Regions from separate parts of the Cytobacillus sp. FSL R7-0680 genome, predicted to be linked through region 2. Evidence: a T-box and tRNA genes for the amino acid it is inferred to sense, from the RefSeq annotation. Region 2 holds a T-box; the other holds one or more tRNA genes.
The links. A T-box is a leader RNA that pairs with one kind of tRNA and senses whether it is charged. The one in region 2 lies ahead of serS (serine--tRNA ligase), so its partner is inferred to be a tRNA-Ser.
Positions count from the first base shown of each region.

Region 1: it has a tRNA-Ser gene. The T-box ahead of serS (serine--tRNA ligase) is inferred to sense a tRNA for this amino acid. The anticodon was not compared.

Region 1 is NZ_JBBPAO010000001.1:3,941,194-3,956,702, reverse strand. Features, by position in the region: gene tsaD (tRNA (adenosine(37)-N6)-threonylcarbamoyltransferase complex transferase subunit TsaD) at 1-738, opposite strand, end outside; gene rimI (ribosomal protein S18-alanine N-acetyltransferase) at 735-1,187, opposite strand; gene tsaB (tRNA (adenosine(37)-N6)-threonylcarbamoyltransferase complex dimerization subunit type 1 TsaB) at 1,184-1,891, opposite strand; gene tsaE (tRNA (adenosine(37)-N6)-threonylcarbamoyltransferase complex ATPase subunit type 1 TsaE) at 1,888-2,343, opposite strand; gene MKY26_RS19875 (hypothetical protein) at 2,511-2,930, opposite strand; tRNA gene MKY26_RS19870 (tRNA-Asp) at 3,449-3,525, opposite strand; tRNA gene MKY26_RS19865 (tRNA-Met) at 3,529-3,602, opposite strand; rRNA gene rrf (5S ribosomal RNA) at 3,629-3,745, opposite strand; rRNA gene MKY26_RS19855 (23S ribosomal RNA) at 3,976-6,909, opposite strand; rRNA gene MKY26_RS19850 (16S ribosomal RNA) at 7,230-8,778, opposite strand; tRNA gene MKY26_RS19845 (tRNA-Gly) at 8,897-8,970, opposite strand; tRNA gene MKY26_RS19840 (tRNA-Pro) at 8,996-9,072, opposite strand; tRNA gene MKY26_RS19835 (tRNA-Arg) at 9,081-9,157, opposite strand; tRNA gene MKY26_RS19830 (tRNA-Leu) at 9,223-9,309, opposite strand; tRNA gene MKY26_RS19825 (tRNA-Lys) at 9,325-9,397, opposite strand; tRNA gene MKY26_RS19820 (tRNA-Gln) at 9,405-9,479, opposite strand; tRNA gene MKY26_RS19815 (tRNA-Asp) at 9,491-9,567, opposite strand; tRNA gene MKY26_RS19810 (tRNA-Glu) at 9,583-9,654, opposite strand; tRNA gene MKY26_RS19805 (tRNA-Ser) at 9,693-9,783, opposite strand; tRNA gene MKY26_RS19800 (tRNA-Asn) at 9,788-9,862, opposite strand; gene MKY26_RS19795 (SprT family protein) at 9,954-10,409, opposite strand; gene cmpA (cortex morphogenetic protein CmpA) at 10,525-10,644, shown strand; gene MKY26_RS19785 (Tex family protein) at 10,718-12,883, opposite strand; gene MKY26_RS19780 (PP2C family serine/threonine-protein phosphatase) at 13,019-13,612, opposite strand; gene sigB (RNA polymerase sigma factor SigB) at 13,609-14,403, opposite strand; gene rsbW (anti-sigma B factor RsbW) at 14,381-14,854, opposite strand; gene MKY26_RS19765 (anti-sigma factor antagonist) at 14,851-15,183, opposite strand; gene MKY26_RS19760 (PP2C family protein-serine/threonine phosphatase) at 15,242-15,509, opposite strand, start outside.
Region 2 is NZ_JBBPAO010000001.1:3,493,446-3,508,954, reverse strand. Features, by position in the region: gene serS (serine--tRNA ligase) at 1-1,086, opposite strand, end outside; T-box leader at 1,138-1,363, opposite strand; gene MKY26_RS17420 (D-alanyl-D-alanine carboxypeptidase family protein) at 1,426-2,727, opposite strand; gene guaB (IMP dehydrogenase) at 3,017-4,480, opposite strand; gene MKY26_RS17410 (YaaC family protein) at 4,594-5,568, shown strand; rRNA gene rrf (5S ribosomal RNA) at 5,638-5,754, opposite strand; rRNA gene MKY26_RS17400 (23S ribosomal RNA) at 5,985-8,917, opposite strand; tRNA gene MKY26_RS17395 (tRNA-Ala) at 9,069-9,144, opposite strand; tRNA gene MKY26_RS17390 (tRNA-Ile) at 9,160-9,236, opposite strand; rRNA gene MKY26_RS17385 (16S ribosomal RNA) at 9,336-10,884, opposite strand; gene gyrA (DNA gyrase subunit A) at 11,366-13,891, opposite strand; gene gyrB (DNA topoisomerase (ATP-hydrolyzing) subunit B) at 13,994-15,509, opposite strand, start outside.

The DNA.
Region 1 (15,509 bases), 450 kb from region 2:
GCTTTCTTGAAAGCTCGCTGCTAAATCCTCTGGTAAGATGGTCTCACCACGTTGTTCAGCATTATGCACTGTGTTGATAACGGCAGACTTCAATCCACTGAAACTAAAATCAAAGGAGCCTTCTTCTAGCCACGCACGAGGAAGCTTAATTGTCGCTTCTCCTTCATGGGCAAGGCGATCAATATGTGGCCCACCTGGATATGGCATATTTAGAACTCGCGCTACTTTATCATATGCTTCTCCAGCAGCATCATCACGTGTTTCGCCAATAACTTCAAAATCACCATGTGCTTTCATATAAACGAGCTCTGTATGGCCCCCGGAAACGACTAATGCAAGCGCCGGGAAAGTCATTTCTTTAATTAAGCGATTGGCATAAATATGCCCTGCTATATGGTGCACCCCAATAAGTGGCTTTTGATGAGCAAAGGCAATCGCCTTCGCTGCATTTACACCGACAAGTAGGGCACCCACTAACCCTGGACCCTCTGTCACAGCAACTGCATCGATATCGTTCATCGTCATACTCGCTTTATTTAACGCTTCTTCTAACACAATGGTCATTTGTTCTACATGATGCCTTGAAGCGATTTCTGGTACAACCCCGCCAAACCTTTTATGACTTTCAATTTGAGAAGCGACAACATTAGCGTTGATCTCTCTACCATTTTTAATGATGGCTACTGCTGTTTCATCACAGCTTGTTTCTATCCCTAATATATATTGATCTTTTTTCATTTTATATTCACCCACATTACTAAAGCATCTTCATGATTATCCGAATAATAATTTTTTCTAATTCCGCCTTCTTGAAAACCTAGCTTGCTATACAACCGTCTTGCTATCATGTTACTCACCCTTACTTCTAGGGTCAATTTAAGGGCACCCATTTCTTTTACAACATCCATCAGCTGGACCATTAACGCCTCGCCAAGTTTCTTCCCTCTATATCTGGGTAGTATCGCTACATTTGTTACATGGGCCTCGTCTGTAACCACCCATGCCCCACCGTATCCTATCAATTCTTCTCCGTCTTCTAATACAACGTAGACCGAGAATTGGTTCAATGTCATTTCATTATAAAAGGCCTCTCTACTCCAAGGTGAAGAAAAAGATGCCTGTTCTACTTTTAATACTTCATCAATATCATCTTCGTTCATTAACCGAAACGTTAATTTACTGGTCATTGGAGCTTGCTCCCTTTCGTAGCTTCAATCCATTTTGCCTCTGCCTCAGCAAGACGGATATAATTAGGGACAAAATTGTGGATATCAACAGCTTCCTTATCTCTACCTAAAATGGCCAATTCAGAAGGACGAGGATTTTGTTCGGTTACACGTGCAAAATATGCCCGATCCCCTAAGTCTGCTTTAATTTGTTCCTTGTGTATGGATAAATCATTACCGACAAATAAAACCGGTTCTTCTCTATTTAATAAACGTTGCGTCCAATTAACGGTCAACGTTAGATGATCCGATGCTAGATCTAATAACCGACTCTCTTGAAATTGATATAAACCAGTATAAATCTGACCTCTTCTCGCATCAAATAACGGTGAAATGACACCGTTAAAATAACTACCTGCACTTGCTGCCAAAACAGCTAGACTCGATACGCCTGAAAGAGGTATATTCAACGTCCAAGCTAATGTTTTAGCTATGGTTACACCAATTCTTACCCCCGTATATGAACCGGGTCCTTCTGCGACAACAATCTTTTCTATATCTTGTGGCAACGTATCGCAATCCTTTAAAAGCATTTCTATCGCGGGCATTACACGAACTGAGTGATTCTTTTTGATATTCGTGATATATTCCCCTATAATTTTGTCGTCATCTACTAGAGCGATCCCTAGTGTATAATTTGACGTGTCTATAGCTAATATTTTCATTTTACTAACTCCTCACACAGCTTCACATAGCGTTTTCCTTTTGGATGGAGCGCTATTCTTCGTTCTTCATTTCCGGTATAATGGATTACAATTTTTAACCTTTCTTCTGGCAGTTGGTCTTCTATTAGATGAGCCCATTCCACGACGGTCACACCTTGCCCATGAAAATACTCATCAAACCCAAGATCTTCATCGCCATCCTCCACCCGGTAAACATCCATATGGTACAAAGGTAGACGACCATTATATTCCTTTATAATAGTGAATGTAGGGCTATTCACATTTCGTTCAATACCAAGGCCTAACGCAAGCCCTTTCGTAAATGTTGTTTTACCTGCCCCTAAATTACCTTCTAATAAAATGACATCACCTGCAGCTGCTTTTTCTCCTAACCTCTTTGCAAATGCCATTGTTTCTTCCGTATTTTTTGTATTCCACTGGAATTGATCCATTTTATCACCTACATTTGGTCTTTCATTTATTTACAATAATAATGACACATATACATGTAGTTTACATGATTTTTTCATAGACATCAAAGAACACTTTGATTTGTCGGGACAGTAACCTTTTGCGCGCATTCCTTGCTCTTTTTCTCTTTGTCTTGCGTGTATCTTCCTTATGCACGCAATTCCCGGCTCTTTTTCTCTTTCTTTTGCGCGTATCTTCCTGTTGCGCGCAATTCCGGGCTCTTTTTCTCTTTCTCTTGCGCGTATCTTCCTTTTACGCGCAATTCCCGGCTCTTTTTCTCTTTCTCTTGCGCGTATCTTCCTGTTACACGCAATTCCCGGCTCTTTTTCTCTTTCTTTTGCGCGTATCTTCCTTTTGCGCGCAATTCCGGGCTCTTTTTCTTTTTCTTTTGCGCGTTTCTTCCTTTTGCGCGCAATTCCTTGCTCTCTTTCTTTTTCTTTTGCGCGTATCTTCCTTTTACGCGCAATTCCTTGCTCTTTTTCTTTTTCTTTTGCGCGTATCTTCCTTTTGCGCGCAATTCCCGGTTCTCTTTCTCTTTCTCTTTCGTGTATCTTCCTTTTACGCGCAATTCCTTGCTCTTTTTCTCTTTCTCTTGCGTATCTCCCTTTTACGCGCAATTCCTTGCTCTCTTTCTTTTTCTTTTGCGCGTTTCTTCCGTTCCCGCCTAAAACTTTTCAACACTATCTTTTGCCTGTATCTACTATTTAACGGTTATTTCCGTAGAGGCAACTAAAAATAGTTGTTTTTAGAAATTACTTAACATATTTTTGGTTTACGCATCCTAATTTGCATTTGTTTTTTGACAAAAAGAAAACCCGCCTAATGGCGAGCTAAAGTGATAGTTTCTCTAGTAATATACAATATGATGGATAAACTGATCATTACAGCTATTGGGATAGATTAAACGTAAGGATTTTTGTAAATAATAATGCGTTATATCTCTATCAAGGACTTACAAATTAGTCATGATGTACTTTTTTACGAGGCACAAAACAATTCTACTTGAACCTATAGAACCTAAGTTTTCTACACAAAAAAAACGAAACAAGTTCCCTGTTTCGATACGTTTCACATATAAAATTAAACTGGCGGTCCGGACGGGACTCGAACCCGCGACCTCCTGCGTGACAGGCAGGCATTCTAACCAACTGAACTACCGGACCAGATTGCGGGGGCAGGATTTGAACCTGCGACCTTCGGGTTATGAGCCCGACGAGCTACCGAACTGCTCCACCCCGCGATAATATTATTTTATAAAAATCATATGCCCGGCAACGTCCTACTCTCACAAGGGGACAGCCCCTAACTACCATCGGCGCTGAGAAGCTTAACTTCCGTGTTCGGTATGGGAACGGGTGTGACCTTCTCGCTATCGCCACCGGACTATGAAATTGTAAGGGAATCGTTCCCTCAAAACTAGGTAATGTTGAAGAAGATATTTATTGAGTAATCGCCTATGCGTTGCTGATGCGACTACTTACGTAGTGCTGTCTAGCTGCGGCGCCTAGGTGCTCGAGGTCATAAGCCAAATTTGTCATGAGGTTAAAGAACAACCTCCTGTCAAATTCGTCTTATGCTTGTCGCACCTGGGCAAGGCGCCTCCGCATTTCGAATTGGTTAAGTCCTCGATCGATTAGTATTAGTCAGCTACATGTGTCGCCACACTTCCACCTCTAACCTATCAACCTGATCATCTTTCAGGGATCTTACTAGCTTGCGCTATGGGAAATCTCATCTCGAGGGGGGCTTCATGCTTAGATGCTTTCAGCACTTATCCCTTCCGCACATAGCTACCCAGCGATGCCTTTGGCAAGACAACTGGTACACCAGCGGTGCGTCCATCCCGGTCCTCTCGTACTAAGGACAGCTCCTCTCAAATTTCCTGCGCCCACGACGGATAGGGACCGAACTGTCTCACGACGTTCTGAACCCAGCTCGCGTACCGCTTTAATGGGCGAACAGCCCAACCCTTGGGACCGACTACAGCCCCAGGATGCGATGAGCCGACATCGAGGTGCCAAACCTCCCCGTCGATGTGGACTCTTGGGGGAGATAAGCCTGTTATCCCCGGGGTAGCTTTTATCCGTTGAGCGATGGCCCTTCCATGCGGAACCACCGGATCACTAAGCCCGACTTTCGTCCCTGCTCGACTTGTAGGTCTCGCAGTCAAGCTCCCTTGTGCCTTTACACTCTACGAATGATTTCCAACCATTCTGAGGGAACCTTTGGGCGCCTCCGTTACTCTTTAGGAGGCGACCGCCCCAGTCAAACTGCCCACCTGACACTGTCTCCCATCCCGATAAGGGATGTGGGTTAGAATTTCAATACAGCCAGGGTAGTATCCCACCGACGCCTCCACCGAAGCTAGCGCTCCGGCTTCTAAGGCTCCTACCTATCCTGTACAAGCTGTACCAAAATTCAATATCAGGCTACAGTAAAGCTCCACGGGGTCTTTCCGTCCTGTCGCGGGTAACCTGCATCTTCACAGGTACTATAATTTCACCGAGTCTCTCGTTGAGACAGTGCCCAGATCGTTACGCCTTTCGTGCGGGTCGGAACTTACCCGACAAGGAATTTCGCTACCTTAGGACCGTTATAGTTACGGCCGCCGTTTACTGGGGCTTCGATTCAAAGCTTCGCGTGAGCTAACCTCTCCTCTTAACCTTCCAGCACCGGGCAGGCGTCAGCCCCTATACTTCGCCTTGCGGCTTCGCAGAGACCTGTGTTTTTGCTAAACAGTCGCCTGGGCCTATTCACTGCGGCTCATCAAGGCTTTAACACCCTAATGAGCACCCCTTCTCCCGAAGTTACGGGGTCATTTTGCCGAGTTCCTTAACGAGAGTTCTCTCGCTCACCTTAGGATTCTCTCCTCGCCTACCTGTGTCGGTTTGCGGTACGGGCACCTTATTCCTCGCTAGAGGCTTTTCTTGGCAGTGTGGAATCAAGAACTTCGGTACTAAATTTCCCTCGCTATCACAGCTCAAGGTATATGACCATGGGATTTGCCTCATGGTCCCTCTAACTGCTTAGACGCACATCCAATAGTGCGCTTACCCTATCCTCCTGCGTCCCCCCATCACTCAAACAGAATACGGTGGTACAGGAATATCAACCTGTTGTCCATCGCCTACGCTTTTCAGCCTCGGCTTAGGTCCCGACTAACCCTGAGCGGACGAGCCTTCCTCAGGAAACCTTAGGCATTCGGTGGATGGGATTCTCACCCATCTTTCGCTACTCATACCGGCATTCTCACTTCTAAGCGCTCCACCAGTCCTTACGGTCTAGCTTCAACGCCCTTAGAACGCTCTCCTACCACTGAACATCAACGATGTTCAATCCACAGCTTCGGTGATACGTTTAGCCCCGGTACATTTTCGGCGCGGAGTCACTCGACCAGTGAGCTATTACGCACTCTTTAAATGGTGGCTGCTTCTAAGCCAACATCCTGGTTGTCTAAGCAACTCCACATCCTTTTCCACTTAACGTATACTTTGGGACCTTAGCTGGTGGTCTGGGCTGTTTCCCTCTTGACTACGGATCTTATCACTCGCAGTCTGACTCCCATGGATAAATCTTTGGCATTCGGAGTTTGTCTGAATTCGGTAACCCGATGAGGGCCCCTAGTCCAAACAGTGCTCTACCTCCAAGATTCTTACGCATGAGGCTAGCCCTAAAGCTATTTCGGAGAGAACCAGCTATCTCCAAGTTCGATTGGAATTTCTCCGCTACCCACACCTCATCCCCGCACTTTTCAACGTACGTGGGTTCGGGCCTCCATCCAGTGTTACCTGGACTTCACCCTGGACATGGGTAGATCACCTGGTTTCGGGTCTACGACCACATACTAAATTCGCCCTATTCAGACTCGCTTTCGCTACGGCTCCGTCTGTCCAACTTAACCTCGCATGTAATCGTAACTCGCCGGTTCATTCTACAAAAGGCACGCTATCACCCATTAACGGGCTCTAACTACTTGTAGGCACACGGTTTCAGGATCTCTTTCACTCCCCTTCCGGGGTGCTTTTCACCTTTCCCTCACGGTACTGGTTCACTATCGGTCACTAGGGAGTATTTAGCCTTGGGAGATGGTCCTCCCTGCTTCCGACGGGATTTCTCGTGTCCCGCCGTACTCAGGATCCACTCTGGAGGGAACGAAGTTTCAACTACAGGGCTTTTACCTCCTATGGCGGGCCTTTCCAGACCTCTTCGTCTATCTCGTTCCTTTGTAACTCCGTATAGAATGTCCTACAACCCCAAGAGGCAAGCCTCTTGGTTTGGGCTAATCCCGTTTCGCTCGCCGCTACTCAGGGAATCGCGTTTGCTTTCTCTTCCTCCGGGTACTTAGATGTTTCAGTTCCCCGGGTCTGCCTTCCATACCCTATGTATTCAGGTATGGATCCTATCCCATAACGGATAGGGGGTTTCCCCATTCGGAAATCTCCGGATCAAAGCTTACTTACAGCTCCCCGAAGCATATCGGTGTTAGTCCCGTCCTTCATCGGCTCCTAGTGCCAAGGCATTCACCGTGCGCCCTTATTAACTTAACCATTGTTCGGCTTGCGATAAGCTACGCATTTCGGCGTCAGCTCACTCGTCAACATCCTCATGTGCACAAGACGCACACTCCGGTGTTTCCTCGCTCGCTTCCTTGAACTGCTGGCTTCTCACAACCCTCACGGTTGTGTGTTTTTAAAAAAAGTTTAGTATCTCTACTCTATTATATAGAGAGAAAATAACTAAGGTGGCGATTACTCGGTAATCTTCTTCATTACATTATCTAGTTTTCAAAGAACGATTGAATTGAGAGATTATACTCTCAAAACTGAACGAACAGTCTAACATCAAGTTAATTCCGTATATTCCTTAGAAAGGAGGTGATCCAGCCGCACCTTCCGATACGGCTACCTTGTTACGACTTCACCCCAATCATCTGTCCCACCTTAGGCGGCTGGCTCCAAAAGGTTACCCCACCGACTTCGGGTGTTACAAACTCTCGTGGTGTGACGGGCGGTGTGTACAAGGCCCGGGAACGTATTCACCGCGGCATGCTGATCCGCGATTACTAGCGATTCCGGCTTCATGTAGGCGAGTTGCAGCCTACAATCCGAACTGAGAATGGTTTTATGGGATTGGCTAAACCTCGCGGTCTTGCAGCCCTTTGTACCATCCATTGTAGCACGTGTGTAGCCCAGGTCATAAGGGGCATGATGATTTGACGTCATCCCCACCTTCCTCCGGTTTGTCACCGGCAGTCACCTTAGAGTGCCCAACTAAATGCTGGCAACTAAGATCAAGGGTTGCGCTCGTTGCGGGACTTAACCCAACATCTCACGACACGAGCTGACGACAACCATGCACCACCTGTCACTCTGTCCCCCGAAGGGGAAAGTCCTATCTCTAGGATTGTCAGAGGATGTCAAGACCTGGTAAGGTTCTTCGCGTTGCTTCGAATTAAACCACATGCTCCACCGCTTGTGCGGGCCCCCGTCAATTCCTTTGAGTTTCAACCTTGCGGTCGTACTCCCCAGGCGGAGTGCTTAATGCGTTTGCTGCAGCACTAAAGGGCGGAAACCCTCTAACACTTAGCACTCATCGTTTACGGCGTGGACTACCAGGGTATCTAATCCTGTTTGCTCCCCACGCTTTCGCGCCTCAGCGTCAGTTACAGACCAGAAAGTCGCCTTCGCCACTGGTGTTCCTCCAAATCTCTACGCATTTCACCGCTACACTTGGAATTCCACTTTCCTCTTCTGCACTCAAGTTCCCCAGTTTCCAATGACCCTCCACGGTTGAGCCGTGGGCTTTCACATCAGACTTAAGGAACCGCCTGCGCGCGCTTTACGCCCAATAATTCCGGACAACGCTTGCCACCTACGTATTACCGCGGCTGCTGGCACGTAGTTAGCCGTGGCTTTCTGGTTAGGTACCGTCAAGGTACCGGCAGTTACTCCGATACTTGTTCTTCCCTAACAACAGAGTTTTACGATCCGAAAACCTTCATCACTCACGCGGCGTTGCTCCGTCAGACTTTCGTCCATTGCGGAAGATTCCCTACTGCTGCCTCCCGTAGGAGTCTGGGCCGTGTCTCAGTCCCAGTGTGGCCGATCACCCTCTCAGGTCGGCTACGCATCGTCGCCTTGGTGAGCCGTTACCTCACCAACTAGCTAATGCGCCGCGGGCCCATCTGTAAGTGATAGCAGAACCATCTTTCAATCTAATTATATGTATAAATAGATATTATCCGGTATTAGCCCCGGTTTCCCGGAGTTATCCCAGTCTTACAGGCAGGTTGCCCACGTGTTACTCACCCGTCCGCCGCTAATCTTTGGGAGCAAGCTCCCTCAGATTCGCTCGACTTGCATGTATTAGGCACGCCGCCAGCGTTCGTCCTGAGCCAGGATCAAACTCTCCAATAAAGTGTTTGATTAGCTCATTTGCACCTATGGTGCTTTGTTGCTGATAAATCAGCTTTTTTTAGAATTACGCTTGACGTTTTACGTTCGTTCAGTTTTCAAAGAACAATCTTTTCGGTAATGGAGCGGGTGAAGGGAATCGAACCCTCATCATCAGCTTGGAAGGCTGAGGTTTTACCACTAAACTACACCCGCATTTAATTAATTTGTTGGTTTTGCATGGTCGGGAAGACAGGATTCGAACCTGCGACCCCTTGGTCCCAAACCAAGTGCTCTACCAAGCTGAGCTACTTCCCGTAAGTATATGGCGCGCCCGAGAGGAGTCGAACCCCTAACCTTTTGATCCGTAGTCAAACGCTCTATCCAATTGAGCTACGGGCGCCTTGAAGCAACTCTATTATAATATCATACTAATTTTAATGAGTCAAGTATTTTTTTAAATCTTTTTGGTGCGGCCGAGAGGACTTGAACCTCCACGGGTTATTCACCCACTAGGCCCTCAACCTAGCGCGTCTGCCATTCCGCCACGACCGCATAAATTTTTTAAGATGAGCCATGAAGGACTCGAACCTTCGACCCTCTGATTAAAAGTCAGATGCTCTACCAACTGAGCTAATGGCTCATAAAAATGGCTGGGCTAGCAGGGATCGAACCTGCGAATGACGGAATCAAAATCCGTTGCCTTACCGCTTGGCTATAGCCCATTATTAAGATATGGCGGTCCGGACGGGACTCGAACCCGCGACCTCCTGCGTGACAGGCAGGCATTCTAACCAACTGAACTACCGGACCTAACCTTTAAAAAGATGACCCCTACGGGATTCGAACCCGTGTTACCGCCGTGAAAGGGCGGTGTCTTAACCGCTTGACCAAGGGGCCATAACATAAAAAAAGAAAAACAAATATGTATATAAGAATGGCGGAGAAGGAGGGATTTGAACCCTCGCGCCAGTTGCCCGACCTACACCCTTAGCAGGGGCGCCTCTTCAGCCACTTGAGTACTTCTCCAAAATGGCTCCGCAGGTAGGATTCGAACCTACGACCGTTCGGTTAACAGCCGAATGCTCTACCACTGAGCTACTGCGGAATATGTTAAAAGAGAATATGTAGTCAACAAGCACTGCCTTATCGACTCTTTAAATTATAATTACCACCATGTAAAAAGTCAAGCATGAATTTCAATTATTTTTATCAGTAGATATTAACACTAATTTGCCCATACATTGGCCACATCTATACTTGTTTGTGTTTATTCGACGTTTCCTTCTATAGAGTTGATTGCACTGGTTGCATTTATACATAATGTAAGAAACTTTCTGAGGTAAAGACGAACAATGCCTCGGTGCACCTACTTTAGCCATTAGCCTCCGGAAATCACTATCTCGATGTTGATAGCCTGCTCCAGCCAAATGCAGATGGTAATGACATAGTTCATGTTTAATAATACCAACTAATTCTTCCATTCCTAGATGCTGATAATATGTCGGATTAATTTCAATGCGATGATCAGTCAGCATATATCGTCCTCCGGTTGTTCTTAATCTACTATTGAATTTCGCTGTATGACGAAAAGGAAGATCGAACCACCTCAAAGATACTTCTTCAACTAACCTTTGTAATTCCTTATCACTCATTTCTTCACTCCTTTCAAGGATAAAATTAGCACGTGACAACCTATAAGCGCATACAATTGATATACATTAGCATAGCATAAAGGACCGTGGAAAGTGAGAGAAAGGAGGCTATTCCATGCCTGTTTGGTTACAGAACCAAATGAAACGTGCTTTCTTAGAGAAGGACCGTTATCAAATCAAATTATTGAATCAATGCTGGTACTTTTATAGAAAGAAGCATTGTTCTGGTACGTAGAAAACTCCTTCTCAAACCCACAATGATTTACATAAAAAGCCGTTGGAAAAATCCCACGGCTTTTTATGCTTATTTATTGACCTTGTTGGAGCATGGTTAACGCCACTCTGCCTTTTTGTTGATCAACCGAATCGACCCATACAGTCACAACATCACCAACAGATACGACATCTAACGGATGTTTCACAAACCGATTACTTAGCTTTGAGATATGGACTAAACCATCTTGCTTCACGCCAATATCTACAAAAGCTCCGAAATCAACTACATTTCGGACGGTCCCTTGAAGTTCCATCCCTTCCTTCAAATCATCCAGCTTTAATACTTCTTTCTTTAATAGCGGAGCAGGTAATTCATCCCTAGGGTCTCGACCAGGTTTCATTAATGCATCAATTATATCCTTGAGCGTTAATTCACCAATATTTAATTCTTCTGCTGTTTCTTTTATAGATAACTGGCTTAACGCTTCTATTAATTGTGCAGAGCCTAAATGGTTAGAATTCATCTTTAACATTTTAAGCAATTTACTTACTTCCCCATAGGTTTCAGGGTGAATCGATGTTCTGTCTAATGCTTCCTCTCCATCAACAATTCGCAAGAATCCAATGGCTTGCTCGTACGTCTTCGCGCCTAAGCGAGGAATTTTCTTTAATTGTTTCCGATTAGTAAATTTGCCTTCTTCTTCTCTTTTCTTAACAATATTCGTTGCGACAGCCTTCGATAAACCAGCTACATGTTGTAATAGTGACGGAGAAGCTGTATTCACATTCACTCCAACTTGGTTTACAGCCGTCTCGACAACAAAATCTAATGATTCCGTTAACCTTTTTTGAGAGACATCATGTTGGTATTGACCGACACCAACTGATTTAGGGTCAATTTTTACTAGTTCAGCAAGTGGATCTTGTAGTCTCCTCCCGATTGAAACAGCGCTTCTTTCTTCAACTTGAAAGTCAGGGAATTCTTCACGTGCAATATCAGATGCGGAATAGACACTTGCCCCCGCTTCATTTACGATTAAATAATAGATTTCTTCATTCAATTCTTTCAGCAAGTCAGCAATAAACTGTTCTGTCTCTCTTGATGCCGTTCCATTACCTATAGCCACCATCTTCACTTCATATGCTTTGAGCATGGAAAGGACTTTGTCTTTGGCTACACCTAATTTAGAAACAGGCGGATGAGGATAGATAACATCAATCTTTAATACCTTACCTGTTTCATCAATGACCGCTAATTTGCAGCCTGTACGATAAGCTGGATCTACCGCAAGGACGACTTTCCCTTTTAGTGGTGGTTGTAAAAGGAGATTCTTAAGATTTTCAGAGAAAATTTTAATCGCCTGTTCCTCACCTTTTTCGGTTAGTTCAGCCCTTAATTCTCTTTCAATTGATGGTTGAATTAAGCGTTTATAACCATCTTCAATCGCTTCTTCCACAAATGGTGCATTGATATGTTTTGATACAGTGATCCATTTTCGGTTTAAATACTGTAAAATTGGCTCTTGTTCCACCTTAATACTGACTTTAAGTACGCCTTCTTTTTCCCCACGATTTAATGCTAGTATACGGTGAGGAACAATTTTACCTACGTTTTCACTATATTCATAATACATCTCATACACATGCTTTTCGTCGATGCTTTCATCTTTAACAGCTGATTCAATAATTCCTTGTTTATAGGTTTTTTCGCGAATCCATTTCCTACTTTGCGCATCATCAGATACCATTTCTGCAATAATATCTCGCGCCCCCTGAAGTGCTTCTTCAACTGTTGTGACACCTTTTTCCTCATTTAGGAAGTGTGTTGCTTTTTCTTCAGGCGTATCATCATTTTGATAGGATAATAACCAAGTAGCTAATGGTTCTAGCTCTTTTTCTTTCGCTACGGTTGCTTTTGTTCTTCTTTTTTGTTTGTACGGACGATATAAATCTTCTACTTCCTGCAATTTCTCCGCTTTTTCTATTTGATTAGATAATTCCGGGGTTAATTTCCCTTGCTCTTCTATTAACCTAAGTACTTCTTGTTTTCTCTGCTTCACGTTTTGTATGTATTGCCATCTTTCAACAATATCTTTGATTTGTACTTCATTTAACGCACCGGTCATTTCTTTTCGATAACGCGCAATAAACGGAACGGTATTTCCTTCTTCAATTAACGCGATGGTTCGATCAATTTGTTTTGTGGATAATGAAAATTCTTTTGCTATTCGTCCAAAAATATCTTTCTTATCATCCATGTCTCTTCACCTTCCTGAGTGCAAACTGTACTATTGCTTTATTCTACCAAAATTTTAAAGGTAAAGCATTTTTGGCTATAGCCCCGTCTTGATTCATGTTTTAAAGAGCAAAAAAAAGCTTGCTGATTGAAACAATCATTGCAAGCTTCCGATTATAAATGTTGCATCGTCTATAAGATTCATGTTCTGCGCCCTAATTAACTTCGCAGTTGCTTCGATTGGTAAATATTTATTCATCAGTTTTTTTATACCAGAAATGGGGTATCCATCTGAAAACATCAAGAATTTAATTCCGTTTGTATAATCAAAACGGTGAATTTTAAATGCTTGACGCTTTCCTGACAAATAACCCGATGTTGGCAGTGGGTAAATGAGCTTCTCAGTATCTCCATAAAAGAAAAAACGAATATTTCCAGTACAACAGTAGGCTAATTCTTTTGTGTGAAAATTAATCTTAATCACACCTACTGCAGCGCCTCTTTTATGTAAAAGTGACTGATTACTTAAATCCATAATGGTTGAAATATCTAAATCGTGATTTTCTCTAACGGTATTGACAACAGCAGATGAAGCTTCATTTGCATATTCTCCACTACCTAAACCATCAGCTAATACACAAATAAAATAATCATCAGTTGTGTGATAATAAAAAGAATCACCACAAACGGACTGACCACGTTTAGCAAGCTGATCGGTAATGACGTCCATTTGATGTGGATCATTCATCATAGAATATACTCCGAACCTTCATTTTCAGCATGGATGGCTTCTTGCAATTTTTTAATTGCTCTTCTTTGCAGCCTTGATACATGCATTTGAGAAATATCCAGTCTTTCCCCTGTTTCTTTTTGGCTTAGATTTTCTAGGAATGTAAACTGGATAACTTGTTTCTCTCGATCTGATAAAACATGCAACACTTTTTCAAGTACGAGCATTTGATTGACTTTTTCATAGCCATCATCCACATTACCGACAATATCCAGGAGCGTAACAGTACCACCGTCGGAATCAGCTTCAATGGAATGGTCAACTGATAACGCCTGATAACTTTTGCCCATCTCCATTGCTTCTAAAACTTCTTCTTCTGTTACTTCTAGAGCATCCGCAATTTCCTCGACCTTAGGCGAACGTTGCAAAGTAGTTGTTAATTCTTCCGCCGTAGCTTTGATCTTTGGCCCTAATTCTTTTATTCGTCTCGGTACATGCACGCTCCAGGTTTTGTCGCGTAAGAAACGTTTAATCTCACCGATGATTGTCGGAATAGCAAATGCTTCAAACGTTTTGCCAAAAGAAGCGTCATATCTACGAATCGCACCAAGTAGTCCAATCACACCTACTTGAACAATATCTTCGTGATAAGGTCTACCTTTAGAGTATTTTCGTGCGATGGATTCAACCAATTTGTAATACTGTTCAACAAGTTGTTCCTGTGCGTATTCGTCCTGATGTAATTGATATTGTTGTATGAGATCATTAATCTCTTCTTTTGATCGTTGTTTAGGTTGAGATTGCTTCTGCATCACTCTCCACCTGCTCTCCTTCTAGGTACTTAGTCATAAAGACTGTTACACCTTTTTGATGATGAATTTTCACTTCATCCATTAATGTTTCTATTAGGTAAAGGCCTAATCCTCCTTCTCGTAAAAATTCAACAGAATCATTTGCTTGATAAGGACCTGCACTGTCTCTTGCTTGTTGAAAATCCAAGCTCTCACCTTCATCCGCAACCATGACTTCTAATTTATTTTTATAAAGGCCGAATCCTACAAGCACTTCACCATTTTCGTTGTTTTTGTATGCATGCTGAACTGCATTTGTACAAGCTTCACTCGTTGCAATCTTCAAATCTTCAATTTCGTCATAGTTAAATCCCATTCTACTGGCAATACCAGATAAGGTTAATCTAATAATACCGACGTATTCCGGCTTCGATGGGATTTTCATCTCAATGTAGTCGTACGACTCGGTCATTTCTTTTCACCTTCCATTTTGGTGCTGATATCAATAATGTCAGCAAGACCAGTAATTTCGAACAGCCTTTTTAAACGACTAGAAAGCCCAATGATTTTAAATTGACCATCGTGCGCACGTACATTTTTGAAAAGTCCTACAAAAACACCTAAGCCGGTGCTATCCATATAGGATACACCCGAAAGGTCAACAATCATCTCCACATTATCTTTTTCAGAAAGCGGAATAAGTTCTTTCTTTAATTCTGGTGCAGTGTATACATCAATCTCTCCACCTACAGTTACCTCAGTAATATTTTGATTATGATTTACATCTATATTAATGTTCATATTTTGCCCACCTTTTAGGAATAGCTGGTTACTCCTCATTTACCCTTTTAATTTTAGCTTAAACATTTCTTCTTAATATAATTAAAGTAAAATCATCCCTTAATTGGAAATCTTGTAATTTTTCAAGTTCTTTATATACGTTTTGCACAATATTTTGTGCTTTTAAGTGTATGTTTTTCTCAATTAAGGCTAATAATTCTTCTCTTTCAATAAAGCCTTCTTTTGTTCTTGATTCAGTTACGCCATCAGACATCAAAATAATCATATCCCCAGGCATCACTTCTTTTTCGTACTTTCTATATTTCGTGTTCTTCTCAATACCTAAT
Region 2 (15,509 bases):
CGCTTGGAAAGCTTCAAAGTTACTACAAGAAGAAATTTCTCGATAATTATCGTAGCTAGGCATCCATACTTCAATATCGTACTTCTTCGCAGCTGTGAATCCTAAATCAGCAGTGCACATACTCATGACGCGATAAGGCAAACCAAGCAGTTGTAAAACCTTCTCTGCATTTTTTGTTAATTTCTCCAACTCGTTATAAGAGTCTTCTGGTTTAACAAACTTCACAAGCTCAACCTTATTAAACTGATGCTGACGAATAAGACCTCTCGTATCACGGCCAGCTGAGCCAGCTTCAGAACGGAAGCACGCACTAAATGCGGCGTAATTAATTGGTAATTGATCAGCACTTAAAATTTCATCGCGATGCATATTCGTGATGGGTACCTCCGCCGTTGGAATAAGGAAATAATCCTCACTCTCAATTAAAAATGCATCCTCTTCAAATTTTGGTAATTGTCCTGTACCTGTCATACTTGCACGATTAACCATATATGGTGGTAGGACTTCTTCGTATCCATGTTCTTCTGTATGGAGGTCCAACATAAAGTTATACAATGCGCGCTCTAATCTAGCACCTAACCCTTTATAAAATACAAAACGACTGCCAGTTACTTTTCCTGCTCGTTCAAAATCTAAAATTCCAAGCTCAGTTGCTATATCCCAATGCGGTTTAAATTCAAAATCAAATCCCTTTACTTCTCCCCATTGCCAAGCTAAGACATTGTCATCCTCTGTCTCCCCAACGGGTACACTTTCATGTGGGATGTTTGGAATACTGAGTAAGATAAGCTCTAATTCAGCTTCTACTTCACGTAACTCATGGTCTAAATCCTTAATTTGGTCACCAACTTGCCTCATTTCAGCAATTAATTGGTCCGCATCTTTTTTCTCTCGTTTTAAAACAGCCACTTGCTGTGATACTTCATTTCTTTTGCTTTTAAGCTCTTCCGTTTTTACAAGTAATTCTCGGCGTTTTACATCCAAATCCTCAAACTTCTCAAGATCAGAAATATCTTCCCCACGGTGTTTTTCTAGTTTTTCTTTTACTTCAGCAAAATTAGCCCTTAAATATTTGATATCTAACATAGCCTTTCCCTCCATATTCAATTTGTGAAAACAAAAAACTCCCGTCCCCTATAAAGGGACGAGAGTTACCCGCGTTGCCACCCTAGTTAAAAGTATAGTCCATACTTTTCACTTTAAATCTTTAACGAGGTTTACCCGAGAGCTTTTACTTACAAAAAATGTGTTCCAAGCTCTACGCAAAGGATGGATTCTCAAGTGCTTTTGTCTGGTTTGCACCAACCACCAGCTCTCTATGGCAAAAGTGTACTTGATACTACTTCCTTCTTTATGCTTTCTTTTATTCAACTTATTAGTAATACATAATTTACTATAATTATAAGCCAAATGCAACTACATTATTCAAGAAAACCAACCTTTAACAGTAGATGCAACACTGTCCCAAACATCTCCAAAGAATCCACCAACACCACGCATAGATAAAACGAACCAGTTCGCTTTTTCAACCGATTCAGAAGCGATGACATCAACTCTTGTTTGGTTAGCATTTAAAAATTCAATCGCATTACCATCTTTATCTTCAACCGTTAAATAACCAACAACATCACCTTTTTTTACAGGAGCTGTTAATTGACCTTGATCATTTAATAAATCTTCATTAATCACAAGCTTTGGTTGATAATTCTCTTCTTCGCCATTTTTAACAGTTAATGTAATGGCCTCTTTTGATTCAATCGCTACTGCATTTTCTTTCCCTTTTTCAACGGCAAGTTTTTCTTTATCTTTCACTTGATAGCCAGCAGGAACGATCTCTTTTTTATCAAAATTAGAGAACGCGTAATCAAACATTTTCTTTGTTTCGTCGAATCTAGCTTGATTATAACCAGAATCGCCGCCACCTTTAGCATTCATAACAACTGTTACATATCTTTTCCCATCACGTTCAGCTGTTCCTGTAAAAGAAGAACCTGCAAAATCAGTTGTCCCTGTCTTTAACCCATCTACACCTTCATAGCCGTAGACCAGTTCAGGTAACATCCAGTTCCAATTTTCCATATCAATTTTATCTTCAGTGCCTTCTCTAAATGTTTTTCTAGGAATGCTTGCTGTTTCTAAAACTTGAGGAAAATCCGTGAGGAGCGTTGTCGCTAGTTTAGCTGTTGCTCTAGCAGACATCACATTTTCTTCATCTTCATTACCTGTCGAATGGTAACCTTTTAAATCCTTGTTATTTAAACCAGAAGAATTGACGAATTTATAATCTTCTAACCCTAATTCCTCTGCTTTTTCATTCATCATTTGCACAAAGTTCTTTTCAGATCCAGCAATTGTCTCAGCAATGGCAATTGTAGCTCCATTTGCGGAATAAATAGTCATTGCTTCAAATAATTCCTTAATGCTGTATGTCCCATCTCTTCTAAGAGGAACATTCGAAAGCGCTGTGTCATGAGACACTTTCCAAACGTACTCACTTACAGCATACTCTTGATCCCATGATACTCGACCTTCATCAATAGCTTCTAATAAAAGATACTCGGTCATCATTTTTGACATACTTGCAATACCAAGCACCTTATCAATGTTTTTCCCGTATAAAACTCTACCTGTTTCTGCATCTACTAGAATAGCTGCATCTGCATTAATATTAAGTATATCTTCTTTTGCACTTGCTTTATGTACATTTGGAAGAATGCCTAACACCATAATCAACACCAAGAAACTTGCAACAACTTTACGATATCCTTTTCTTCTCAATTCCAAAGCCCTCCAACTTTTTTTTCAGCTTTTGTTATTTTATCATAAGATGTCCTTCATGGATACAAACAACCTTTTCCTAATCTTGGCGTTTTCATGAACATCCCTTTTCTTTCTCTATTCCTTAGGTCAATCCGCCTGAGAAAACATTGTGTGTTTTGCTAACAATGACGAAAGTCTGATATCTTTCCAGGCAAAAAAAAGTAAGAGGACCAGCCCTCTTACTTTTTTAAAAAAATTATAATGAATAATTTGGTGCTTCTTTCGTAATTTGGATATCATGTGGGTGACTTTCTTTAAGACCAGCACCTGTCATACGGATAAACTGTGCATTTTCTCTTAAGAATTCTAAATTTGCTGCCCCGCAGTAACCCATACCAGAGCGAACGCCACCAACTAACTGATAAATCGTATCTGCTAATGAACCTTTAAATGGAATACGTCCTTCAATGCCTTCTGGAACGAATTTCTTATTATCTTCTTGGAAGTAACGATCCTTTGATCCTTTTTCCATAGAAGTAACGGATCCCATTCCACGATAAACTTTAAATTGACGTCCTTGGAAAATTTCAGTTTCACCTGGACTTTCAGATACACCAGCTAACATACTTCCTAGCATAACTGCATGTCCACCAGAAGCTAATGCTTTCACGATATCTCCTGAATACTTAATCCCACCATCAGCGATAATCGCTTTACCATGTTTACGTGCTTCTGTTGCACAATCATATACCGCTGTAATTTGTGGCACGCCAACACCTGCTACCACACGAGTTGTACAAATAGATCCAGGTCCAATACCTACCTTTACAACATCAGCTCCAGCTTCAAACAATGCACGTGTACCTTCAGCAGTAGCTACATTACCTGCTACAACTGTCAGGTCAGGGTATTTGTCTTTAATTTCTTTTACTGTATTAATAACGCCCGCTGAGTGGCCGTGAGCCGTATCGACTACTACTACATCAACTTGAGCTTTAACAAGTAACTCTAATCTTTTCATTGTATCTTTTGTTATACCGATTGCTGCACCAGCAAGTAAACGACCTTGTGCATCTTTCGCTGAGTTAGGGAACTCAATGACTTTTTCAATATCTTTAATAGTAATAAGTCCTTTTAAAACACCATTATCATCAACAAGAGGTAATTTCTCAATTTTATACTTTTGCAGAATTTTTTCTGCTTCTTGTAGCGTTGTACCTACTGAAGCAGTTACTAAGTTTTCTTTCGTCATTACATCAGAGATCTTAATAGAGAAATCTTGAATGAAACGAAGGTCTCGGTTTGTAATAATACCAACAAGTTTTTGTTCGTCAAGATTATTTACAATTGGAACACCTGATATACGATATTTGCCCATTAAATGTTCAGCATCATACACTTGTTGTTCGGGAGTAAGGAAAAACGGATCAGAAATAACGCCACTCTCAGAGCGTTTTACTTTATCAACTAAATCTGCCTGTTGCTCAATGGACATGTTTTTGTGAATAATACCTAATCCACCCTGGCGTGCCATTGCAATAGCCATTTCAGCTTCAGTTACTGTATCCATACCAGCACTGATAATTGGAACATTCAATTTTACCTTTTCAGACAGTCTCACCGACAAATCGACATCTTTCGGCAATACCTCAGATTTAGCAGGGACAAGTAGTACATCATCAAAAGTTAAACCTTCTTTTTCAAATTTAGTTTCCCACATTTTTTTGACCTCCTGAACATGAAAATATTATTAGTAGGTTATCAATTGGACAAAATACTGTCAAGGACACTGCTATAAGTTGGATTTTTCAGATTATTTGGAGGTTGTATATTTTGAAGCATTCTTACAACAATTGGCAATCATATTTACCCTTTTTTTCAACAGAAACAACCAAAGCATTTTTAGAAAAAAGTTATCAAAACGAAGGAATTGAACAAGCATCACAAAAGAGTTTTGAAAATACTTATCCGTTTATATATTACATTGAACACGGTAAGGTTTACTATGAACAAGCCGCCGCTGCCCCGTTAATCATTAAACCTATTCTTTATTTCTACGGCCTAGTTCATCTAATAAAAGCTTGTATTTTAACTATTGACCCTCTTTATCCAGATACGACCTCCGTACTGGCTCATGGTGTTTCGACAAGAAAAAAGAAAAAGCAGCAATACCTCTTTTTAAAAGATGAAGTGAAACTACAAAAGAGTGGCTTATTTCCATATATGGCAGAAAAAATGTTCCATATGAAACATCTAGAAGGTGATAAATTTTATATGGTTGATTTATTGAGACAAATCCCAGAGATGGAAATAATGTTTCAGTCTATCCAAAAAGAACAAACATTTATTGATATAAAAAAAGAAAAAGATAACTTCTTTGTCCCAATAACCATTCTTAATCATTATCATATGACTGAATCGAGATTTTCTACTTTTCTTTCCGAAAAACTACAGGTGGATAAAAAGGATATTCTCTATACGAAGGAACATATAAAATTTCCTCAAAACAAAGAGATCAATCGATATTTCAAATATAATACTGTAAATAAAAATTATTCATTACCTATCGAAAGAAGTCCATTAAATGATTATCCAGAATTATTTTCCCATTACTTATTACTCTATAATTTAAGCATGATTGCAAGATATGAAACAGAATGGTGGAATGAATGCATTAAGTTAATGACAAATAATGATTATCCATTTATTCACCAGTTCCTCGATTTGACGGAACAAAAAAGCCCATTTCTCATTTATAATTTTCTTGAATCAAGAAAATTTCATTGCCAAGGAAATAAAAAGAGATGATAGAAGATTCACATTGGAAATAAAAAATCACAAAAAAGAGCACATACAAATAATGTGCTCTTTTATCTTGCCCGGCAACGTCCTACTCTCACAAGGGGACAGCCCCTAACTACCATCGGCGCTGAGAAGCTTAACTTCCGTGTTCGGTATGGGAACGGGTGTGACCTTCTCGCTATCGCCACCGGACTATGAAATTGTAAGGGAATCGTTCCCTCAAAACTAGGTAATGTTGAAGAAGATATTTATTGAGTAATCGCCTATGCGTTGCTGACGCGACTACTTACGTAGTGCTGTCTAGCTGCGGCGCCTAGGTGCTCGAGGTCATAAGCCAAATTTGTCATGAGGTTAAAGAACAACCTCCTGTCAAATTCGTCTTATGCTTGTCGCACCTGGGCAAGGCGCCTCCGCATTTCGAATTGGTTAAGTCCTCGATCGATTAGTATTAGTCAGCTACATGTGTCGCCACACTTCCACCTCTAACCTATCAACCTGATCATCTTTCAGGGATCTTACTAGCTTGCGCTATGGGAAATCTCATCTCGAGGGGGGCTTCATGCTTAGATGCTTTCAGCACTTATCCCTTCCGCACATAGCTACCCAGCGATGCCTTTGGCAAGACAACTGGTACACCAGCGGTGCGTCCATCCCGGTCCTCTCGTACTAAGGACAGCTCCTCTCAAATTTCCTGCGCCCACGACGGATAGGGACCGAACTGTCTCACGACGTTCTGAACCCAGCTCGCGTACCGCTTTAATGGGCGAACAGCCCAACCCTTGGGACCGACTACAGCCCCAGGATGCGATGAGCCGACATCGAGGTGCCAAACCTCCCCGTCGATGTGGACTCTTGGGGGAGATAAGCCTGTTATCCCCGGGGTAGCTTTTATCCGTTGAGCGATGGCCCTTCCATGCGGAACCACCGGATCACTAAGCCCGACTTTCGTCCCTGCTCGACTTGTAGGTCTCGCAGTCAAGCTCCCTTGTGCCTTTACACTCTACGAATGATTTCCAACCATTCTGAGGGAACCTTTGGGCGCCTCCGTTACTCTTTAGGAGGCGACCGCCCCAGTCAAACTGCCCACCTGACACTGTCTCCCATCCCGATAAGGGATGTGGGTTAGAATTTCAATACAGCCAGGGTAGTATCCCACCGACGCCTCCACCGAAGCTAGCGCTCCGGCTTCTAAGGCTCCTACCTATCCTGTACAAGCTGTACCAAAATTCAATATCAGGCTACAGTAAAGCTCCACGGGGTCTTTCCGTCCTGTCGCGGGTAACCTGCATCTTCACAGGTACTATAATTTCACCGAGTCTCTCGTTGAGACAGTGCCCAGATCGTTACGCCTTTCGTGCGGGTCGGAACTTACCCGACAAGGAATTTCGCTACCTTAGGACCGTTATAGTTACGGCCGCCGTTTACTGGGGCTTCGATTCAAAGCTTCGCGTGAGCTAACCTCTCCTCTTAACCTTCCAGCACCGGGCAGGCGTCAGCCCCTATACTTCGCCTTGCGGCTTCGCAGAGACCTGTGTTTTTGCTAAACAGTCGCCTGGGCCTATTCACTGCGGCTCATCAAGGCTTTAACACCCTAATGAGCACCCCTTCTCCCGAAGTTACGGGGTCATTTTGCCGAGTTCCTTAACGAGAGTTCTCTCGCTCACCTTAGGATTCTCTCCTCGCCTACCTGTGTCGGTTTGCGGTACGGGCACCTTATTCCTCGCTAGAGGCTTTTCTTGGCAGTGTGGAATCAAGAACTTCGGTACTAAATTTCCCTCGCTATCACAGCTCAAGGTATATGACCATGGGATTTGCCTCATGGTCCCTCTAACTGCTTAGACGCACATCCAATAGTGCGCTTACCCTATCCTCCTGCGTCCCCCCATCACTCAAACAGAATACGGTGGTACAGGAATATCAACCTGTTGTCCATCGCCTACGCTTTTCAGCCTCGGCTTAGGTCCCGACTAACCCTGAGCGGACGAGCCTTCCTCAGGAAACCTTAGGCATTCGGTGGATGGGATTCTCACCCATCTTTCGCTACTCATACCGGCATTCTCACTTCTAAGCGCTCCACCAGTCCTTACGGTCTAGCTTCAACGCCCTTAGAACGCTCTCCTACCACTGAACATCAACGATGTTCAATCCACAGCTTCGGTGATACGTTTAGCCCCGGTACATTTTCGGCGCGGAGTCACTCGACCAGTGAGCTATTACGCACTCTTTAAATGGTGGCTGCTTCTAAGCCAACATCCTGGTTGTCTAAGCAACTCCACATCCTTTTCCACTTAACGTATACTTTGGGACCTTAGCTGGTGGTCTGGGCTGTTTCCCTCTTGACTACGGATCTTATCACTCGCAGTCTGACTCCCATGGATAAATCTTTGGCATTCGGAGTTTGTCTGAATTCGGTAACCCGATGAGGGCCCCTAGTCCAAACAGTGCTCTACCTCCAAGATTCTTACGCATGAGGCTAGCCCTAAAGCTATTTCGGAGAGAACCAGCTATCTCCAAGTTCGATTGGAATTTCTCCGCTACCCACACCTCATCCCCGCACTTTTCAACGTACGTGGGTTCGGGCCTCCATCCAGTGTTACCTGGACTTCACCCTGGACATGGGTAGATCACCTGGTTTCGGGTCTACGACCACATACTCATTCGCCCTATTCAGACTCGCTTTCGCTACGGCTCCGTCTGTCCAACTTAACCTCGCATGTAATCGTAACTCGCCGGTTCATTCTACAAAAGGCACGCTATCACCCATTAACGGGCTCTAACTACTTGTAGGCACACGGTTTCAGGATCTCTTTCACTCCCCTTCCGGGGTGCTTTTCACCTTTCCCTCACGGTACTGGTTCACTATCGGTCACTAGGGAGTATTTAGCCTTGGGAGATGGTCCTCCCTGCTTCCGACGGGATTTCTCGTGTCCCGCCGTACTCAGGATCCACTCTGGAGGGAACGAAGTTTCAACTACAGGGCTTTTACCTCCTATGGCGGGCCTTTCCAGACCTCTTCGTCTATCTCGTTCCTTTGTAACTCCGTATAGAATGTCCTACAACCCCAAGAGGCAAGCCTCTTGGTTTGGGCTAATCCCGTTTCGCTCGCCGCTACTCAGGGAATCGCGTTTGCTTTCTCTTCCTCCGGGTACTTAGATGTTTCAGTTCCCCGGGTCTGCCTTCCATACCCTATGTATTCAGGTATGGATCCTATCCCATAACGGATAGGGGGTTTCCCCATTCGGAAATCTCCGGATCAAAGCTTACTTACAGCTCCCCGAAGCATATCGGTGTTAGTCCCGTCCTTCATCGGCTCCTAGTGCCAAGGCATTCACCGTGCGCCCTTATTAACTTAACCATATGTTTGGGTTGCTTTCGCTTCCCACACGGTTGTGTGTTTTAAAAAAGTTTAGTATCTCTACTCTATTATATAGAGAGAAAATAACTAAGGTGGCGATTACTCGGTAATCTTCTTCATTACATTATCTAGTTTTCAAAGAACAATTTGTTGGTGGAGCCTAGCGGGATCGAACCGCTGACCTCCTGCGTGCAAAGCAGGCGCTCTCCCAGCTGAGCTAAGGCCCCGTATTAAAGTTAAAATGGTGGGCCTAAATGGACTCGAACCATCGACCTCACGCTTATCAGGCGTGCGCTCTAACCAGCTGAGCTATAGGCCCACATAACTTCACGGTAAAGTATTTAATCATATCAAAGAGATTGCACTCTCAAAACTGAACGAACAGTCTAACATCAAGTTAATTCCGTATATTCCTTAGAAAGGAGGTGATCCAGCCGCACCTTCCGATACGGCTACCTTGTTACGACTTCACCCCAATCATCTGTCCCACCTTAGGCGGCTGGCTCCAAAAGGTTACCCCACCGACTTCGGGTGTTACAAACTCTCGTGGTGTGACGGGCGGTGTGTACAAGGCCCGGGAACGTATTCACCGCGGCATGCTGATCCGCGATTACTAGCGATTCCGGCTTCATGTAGGCGAGTTGCAGCCTACAATCCGAACTGAGAATGGTTTTATGGGATTGGCTAAACCTCGCGGTCTTGCAGCCCTTTGTACCATCCATTGTAGCACGTGTGTAGCCCAGGTCATAAGGGGCATGATGATTTGACGTCATCCCCACCTTCCTCCGGTTTGTCACCGGCAGTCACCTTAGAGTGCCCAACTAAATGCTGGCAACTAAGATCAAGGGTTGCGCTCGTTGCGGGACTTAACCCAACATCTCACGACACGAGCTGACGACAACCATGCACCACCTGTCACTCTGTCCCCCGAAGGGGAAAGTCCTATCTCTAGGATTGTCAGAGGATGTCAAGACCTGGTAAGGTTCTTCGCGTTGCTTCGAATTAAACCACATGCTCCACCGCTTGTGCGGGCCCCCGTCAATTCCTTTGAGTTTCAACCTTGCGGTCGTACTCCCCAGGCGGAGTGCTTAATGCGTTTGCTGCAGCACTAAAGGGCGGAAACCCTCTAACACTTAGCACTCATCGTTTACGGCGTGGACTACCAGGGTATCTAATCCTGTTTGCTCCCCACGCTTTCGCGCCTCAGCGTCAGTTACAGACCAGAAAGTCGCCTTCGCCACTGGTGTTCCTCCAAATCTCTACGCATTTCACCGCTACACTTGGAATTCCACTTTCCTCTTCTGCACTCAAGTTCCCCAGTTTCCAATGACCCTCCACGGTTGAGCCGTGGGCTTTCACATCAGACTTAAGGAACCGCCTGCGCGCGCTTTACGCCCAATAATTCCGGACAACGCTTGCCACCTACGTATTACCGCGGCTGCTGGCACGTAGTTAGCCGTGGCTTTCTGGTTAGGTACCGTCAAGGTACCGGCAGTTACTCCGATACTTGTTCTTCCCTAACAACAGAGTTTTACGATCCGAAAACCTTCATCACTCACGCGGCGTTGCTCCGTCAGACTTTCGTCCATTGCGGAAGATTCCCTACTGCTGCCTCCCGTAGGAGTCTGGGCCGTGTCTCAGTCCCAGTGTGGCCGATCACCCTCTCAGGTCGGCTACGCATCGTCGCCTTGGTGAGCCGTTACCTCACCAACTAGCTAATGCGCCGCGGGCCCATCTGTAAGTGATAGCAGAACCATCTTTCAATCTAATTATATGTATAAATAGATATTATCCGGTATTAGCCCCGGTTTCCCGGAGTTATCCCAGTCTTACAGGCAGGTTGCCCACGTGTTACTCACCCGTCCGCCGCTAATCTTTGGGAGCAAGCTCCCTCAGATTCGCTCGACTTGCATGTATTAGGCACGCCGCCAGCGTTCGTCCTGAGCCAGGATCAAACTCTCCAATAAAGTGTTTGATTAGCTCATTTGCACCTATGGTGCTTTGTTGCTGATAAATCAGCTTTTTTAGAATTACGCTTGACGTTTTACGTTCGTTCAGTTTTCAAAGAACAATCTCGTTCGCTTCAGAAGCGACTTTATTAATATAACATATCGTGTCATCTGAGTCAACATCTTTTTTTTATGTCAATCAATCTTTCATGTCTTCCTCTTGCTGACTTGAATAAGTATATCAGCAGTAACCACTATTTGCAAGCATTATTCATCAATTATTTTTATAAAATAATTTATTGACCATTTCATTCATAGTTAACACCAAAAAATACTTCCATTGATACTCCTAAAAGAATCTATAAACCCCTATTAGTATAGTCTGTAGTAGTGTGCTAAAGGTAGTCATTAAAATTATCTCATCCTAATAAAAAAGCCGAACACAATTCAATTTTGAAACTTGAATTGTGTCGGCACTCATTTGATTTAAACAATTTGTTTATTCTCTTTCATCTTCACTGTCGATAGATTCTTCAGGCAATTCCTCTGCAGTTTCAAGTGGCTTTGCTCGCTCTTCTCCATCTTTTTCTTCTTCCTTTTCAACCTTTGCTACAGTTGAGACGAATTCATTCACACTTTCATCGATTCGAATAAGTCTTACGCCTTGCGTGTTTCTTCCCATAGTTGAAATATCTTCTACTCCCATACGGATAATGACACCGCCAGTAGTAATCAACATGATGTCTTCCTCACCACGTACAGCTTTCATCGTAACGAGATCACCAGTTTTTTCAGTAATATTGGCCGTTTTAATTCCTTTACCACCACGACCCTGAATACGATAATCATCAGCTGGTGTTTGTTTACCATAACCTTTTTTCGTAACTACTAGAATGTTGTCCCCTTCTTCTAGAACTTCCATTCCAACCACTTCATCTTCTTCACTCAGAGTGATTCCTTTTACACCAGTAGCTGTACGTCCCATAGAACGGACCGCATCTTCAGGGAAACGAATAAGGAGACCATTTTTTGTACCGATGATAATTTCTTTATCTCCATTTGTAAGACGTACAGAGATTAATTCATCTTCTTCTTTTAAACCTAAAGCAATTAAACCGTTTGTACGGATATGAGCAAATGAAGATAACGGTGAACGTTTAGAAATGCCTCGTTTTGTTGTGAAGAACAAGAACCAATCATCCACAAAATCCTCTATCGGAATAACAGCATTAATCCATTCATCCTTTTCAATACCTAACAAGTTAATGATAGGAATCCCCTTCGCTGTTCTACTAAATTCAGGAATTTCATACCCTTTAGCTTGATACACTTTTCCTTTATTCGTAAAGAAAAGGAGATGATCATGCGTTGAGGTAGTCAATAGGTGTTCAACAAAATCATCTTCATTTGTTCCCATTCCTTGTATCCCTTTTCCACCTCGTTTTTGGGCACGATAAGTAGATACCGGTAATCGCTTAATATAGCCTTTATGTGTAAGTGTAATAACAATGTTCTCTTGAGGAATCAAATCTTCATCTTCTAGATGCTCAAGACCACCGGAAACAATTTCTGTACGGCGTTCATCATTAAAACGGTCTTTTAATTCTGTAAGTTCTTCGCGAATAATGTCTAATACTTTTTCATCACTTGCTAAGATTGCTTTTAAATCTGCAATTAATTGAATAAGACTAGCATATTCTTCTTCGATTTTCTCACGCTCTAAACCAGTTAAACGCTGTAGACGCATATCCAAAATCGCTTGCGCTTGCTTCTCCGAAAGGTCAAATTGTGTCATTAAACCTTCTTTGGCAATATCTGTAGTTCTTGACGCTCTGATTAATTTAATGACTTCATCTAAATGATCTAAGGCAATTCGTAAACCTTCTAAAATATGCGCTCTTGCTTCCGCTTTCCGCAATTCGAATTCTGTTCTTCTTCTTATAACGACAACTTGATGGGCTAAATAATATTCTAAGCATTGTTTTAAATTCAATACTTTAGGTTGTCCATCCACTAAAGCAAGTAAATTAATACCGAAGCTTGTCTGTAGTGCCGTATGTTTATATAAATTATTTAAAAGCACATTTGCATTGGCATCTTTACGGACTTCAATAACAATTCGTAAACCATCTCTGTCAGATTCGTCACGTAAATCTGTAATACCATCAATCTTCTTATCACGTACAAGGTCAGCAATTTTCTCAATCAATCTTGCTTTATTCACTTGGTATGGGATTTCATTAACAATGATAACTTCTTTCCCATTTGATTTCTGTTCAATTTCAACCTTTGCTCTAAGAGTAATAGAGCCTCTTCCTGTTTCATAAGCTTTCCGAATTCCACTACGGCCTAAAATAAGTCCTGCAGTCGGAAAGTCTGGTCCAGGAATGATTTCCATTAACTCTGGAATCGTAATTTCCGGATTTCTACTTAATGTAAGTACACCATCAATGACTTCGCCTAATTGATGAGGAGGGATATTGGTAGCCATTCCTACAGCAATACCTGATGTACCATTTACAAGCAGATTAGGGAACCGAGCAGGAAGCACGACCGGTTCCTTTTCCTCTCCATCATAGTTGTCTTGATAATCGATGGTATCTTTATTAATATCTCTTAACAATTCCATTGATATTTTTGACATACGGGCCTCTGTATAACGCATGGCAGCAGCAGAGTCGCCATCAATTGATCCAAAGTTACCGTGTCCATCAACAAGCATATATCTATAGTTAAAGTCTTGTGCCATTCTTACCATTGTTTCATATACTGCTGAATCACCATGTGGGTGGTATTTCCCGATAACATCTCCAACAATACGGGCAGACTTTTTAAACGGTTTATCTGAGTGCATGCCAAGATCATGCATTGCATAAAGTATTCTTCTGTGCACAGGCTTTAGCCCGTCACGTACATCAGGTAGGGCTCGGGAAACGATAACACTCATTGCATAATCCAAGAATGACGTTCTCATTTCCTCACTTATATTAATTTCTTTAATTTGGGACTTAGGCGTATCAGCCATCTATAGGTACCTCCCTATCGCACAAAGCTTATTGCTTAGGCTACATTTTATTGACAATATCTATGTAAAAGCAGGATAGAACCAACTCTATCCTGACTTTCATTAAATATCTAAATTCTTCACATACTGCGCATTTTCCTCGATAAAGTTACGGCGTGGTTCTACTTTATCTCCCATAAGGATTTCAAACGTTTCATCTGCTTCAATCGCATCTTCTAAGCTTACTTGTAAGAGCGTACGCGTTTCCGGATTCATTGTCGTTTCCCATAATTGATCTGGGTTCATCTCACCTAAACCTTTGTAACGTTGGACATTTGGTTTCGGCGTAGCCGGAAGCTCTTTCATAATCTCGTCTAATTGGCGATCGTTATAAGCATATGAGATTTTCTTCCCTTGTTGAACTTTATACAAAGGTGGCTGCGCAATATATATATAGCCCGCATCTAAGATTTGTCTCATATAACGATAAAAGAATGTGAGTAATAGTGTTCGAATATGCGCCCCATCTACATCGGCATCTGTCATAATAACGATTTTATGATATCTTGCTTTCGTAATATCAAAGTCTTCACCGATTCCTGTTCCAGACGCAGTAATCATTGCTCGTACTTCATTATTAGATAATATTCGATCTAACCGTGCTTTTTCTACGTTTAGAATTTTCCCTCGAAGTGGTAGAATTGCTTGGAAATGCCTGTCTCGTCCTTGCTTAGCTGAACCACCCGCTGAATCACCCTCAACGATATATAGTTCCGAAATAGACGCATCTTTTGAAGAACAATCAGCAAGCTTACCTGGAAGACTAGAAACTTCTAAAGCACTCTTTCTTCTTGTTAGCTCTCTCGCCTTTTTAGCTGCTGCTCGAGCTCTTGAAGCCATCATACCTTTATCGACGATTTTCCTTGCAACAGATGGATTTTCCAATAAGAATTTTTCAAAGGCTTCCGAAAAAGCCGTATCTGTTGCCGCTCTTGCTTCTGAATTGCCTAATTTCGTCTTCGTTTGTCCTTCAAACTGAGGGTCAGGATGTTTAATTGAAACAATCGCTGTTAAACCTTCCCTGACGTCTTCACCTGTAAGGTTGGCATCATTATCTTTAAACACGCCATTCTTACGAGCATAATCATTAATCACCCTCGTCAGCGCTGTTTTAAATCCAGATTCATGTGTTCCACCTTCATACGTATGAATATTATTGGCGAAAGAATAGATATTACTTGTATAGCTATCGTTGTACTGCATTGATATTTCAACAGAAATACCATCTTTTTCGCCTTCAATATAAATCGGCTCTTCATGAAGTACTTCTTTATTTTTATTTAAATGCTCTACATAAGACCTAATACCACCTTCATAGTGGAATTCTTTGGTCTTATTCTCTTCACGTTCGTCTGAAAGAGTAAGCTTTAATCCTTTATTTAAAAAAGCTAATTCGCGGACCCTCGTTGCTAATGTATCAAAATCATATTCTAATGTTTCAGTGAAAATCTCACCATCCGGCTTAAAAATTGTGGTTGTGCCAGTTACTTCTGATTCACCGATTACTTTTAAGTCTGCGCTCGGTACACCACGTTGATATTTCTGATAGTAGATTTGCCCGTCACGATGAACATAGACT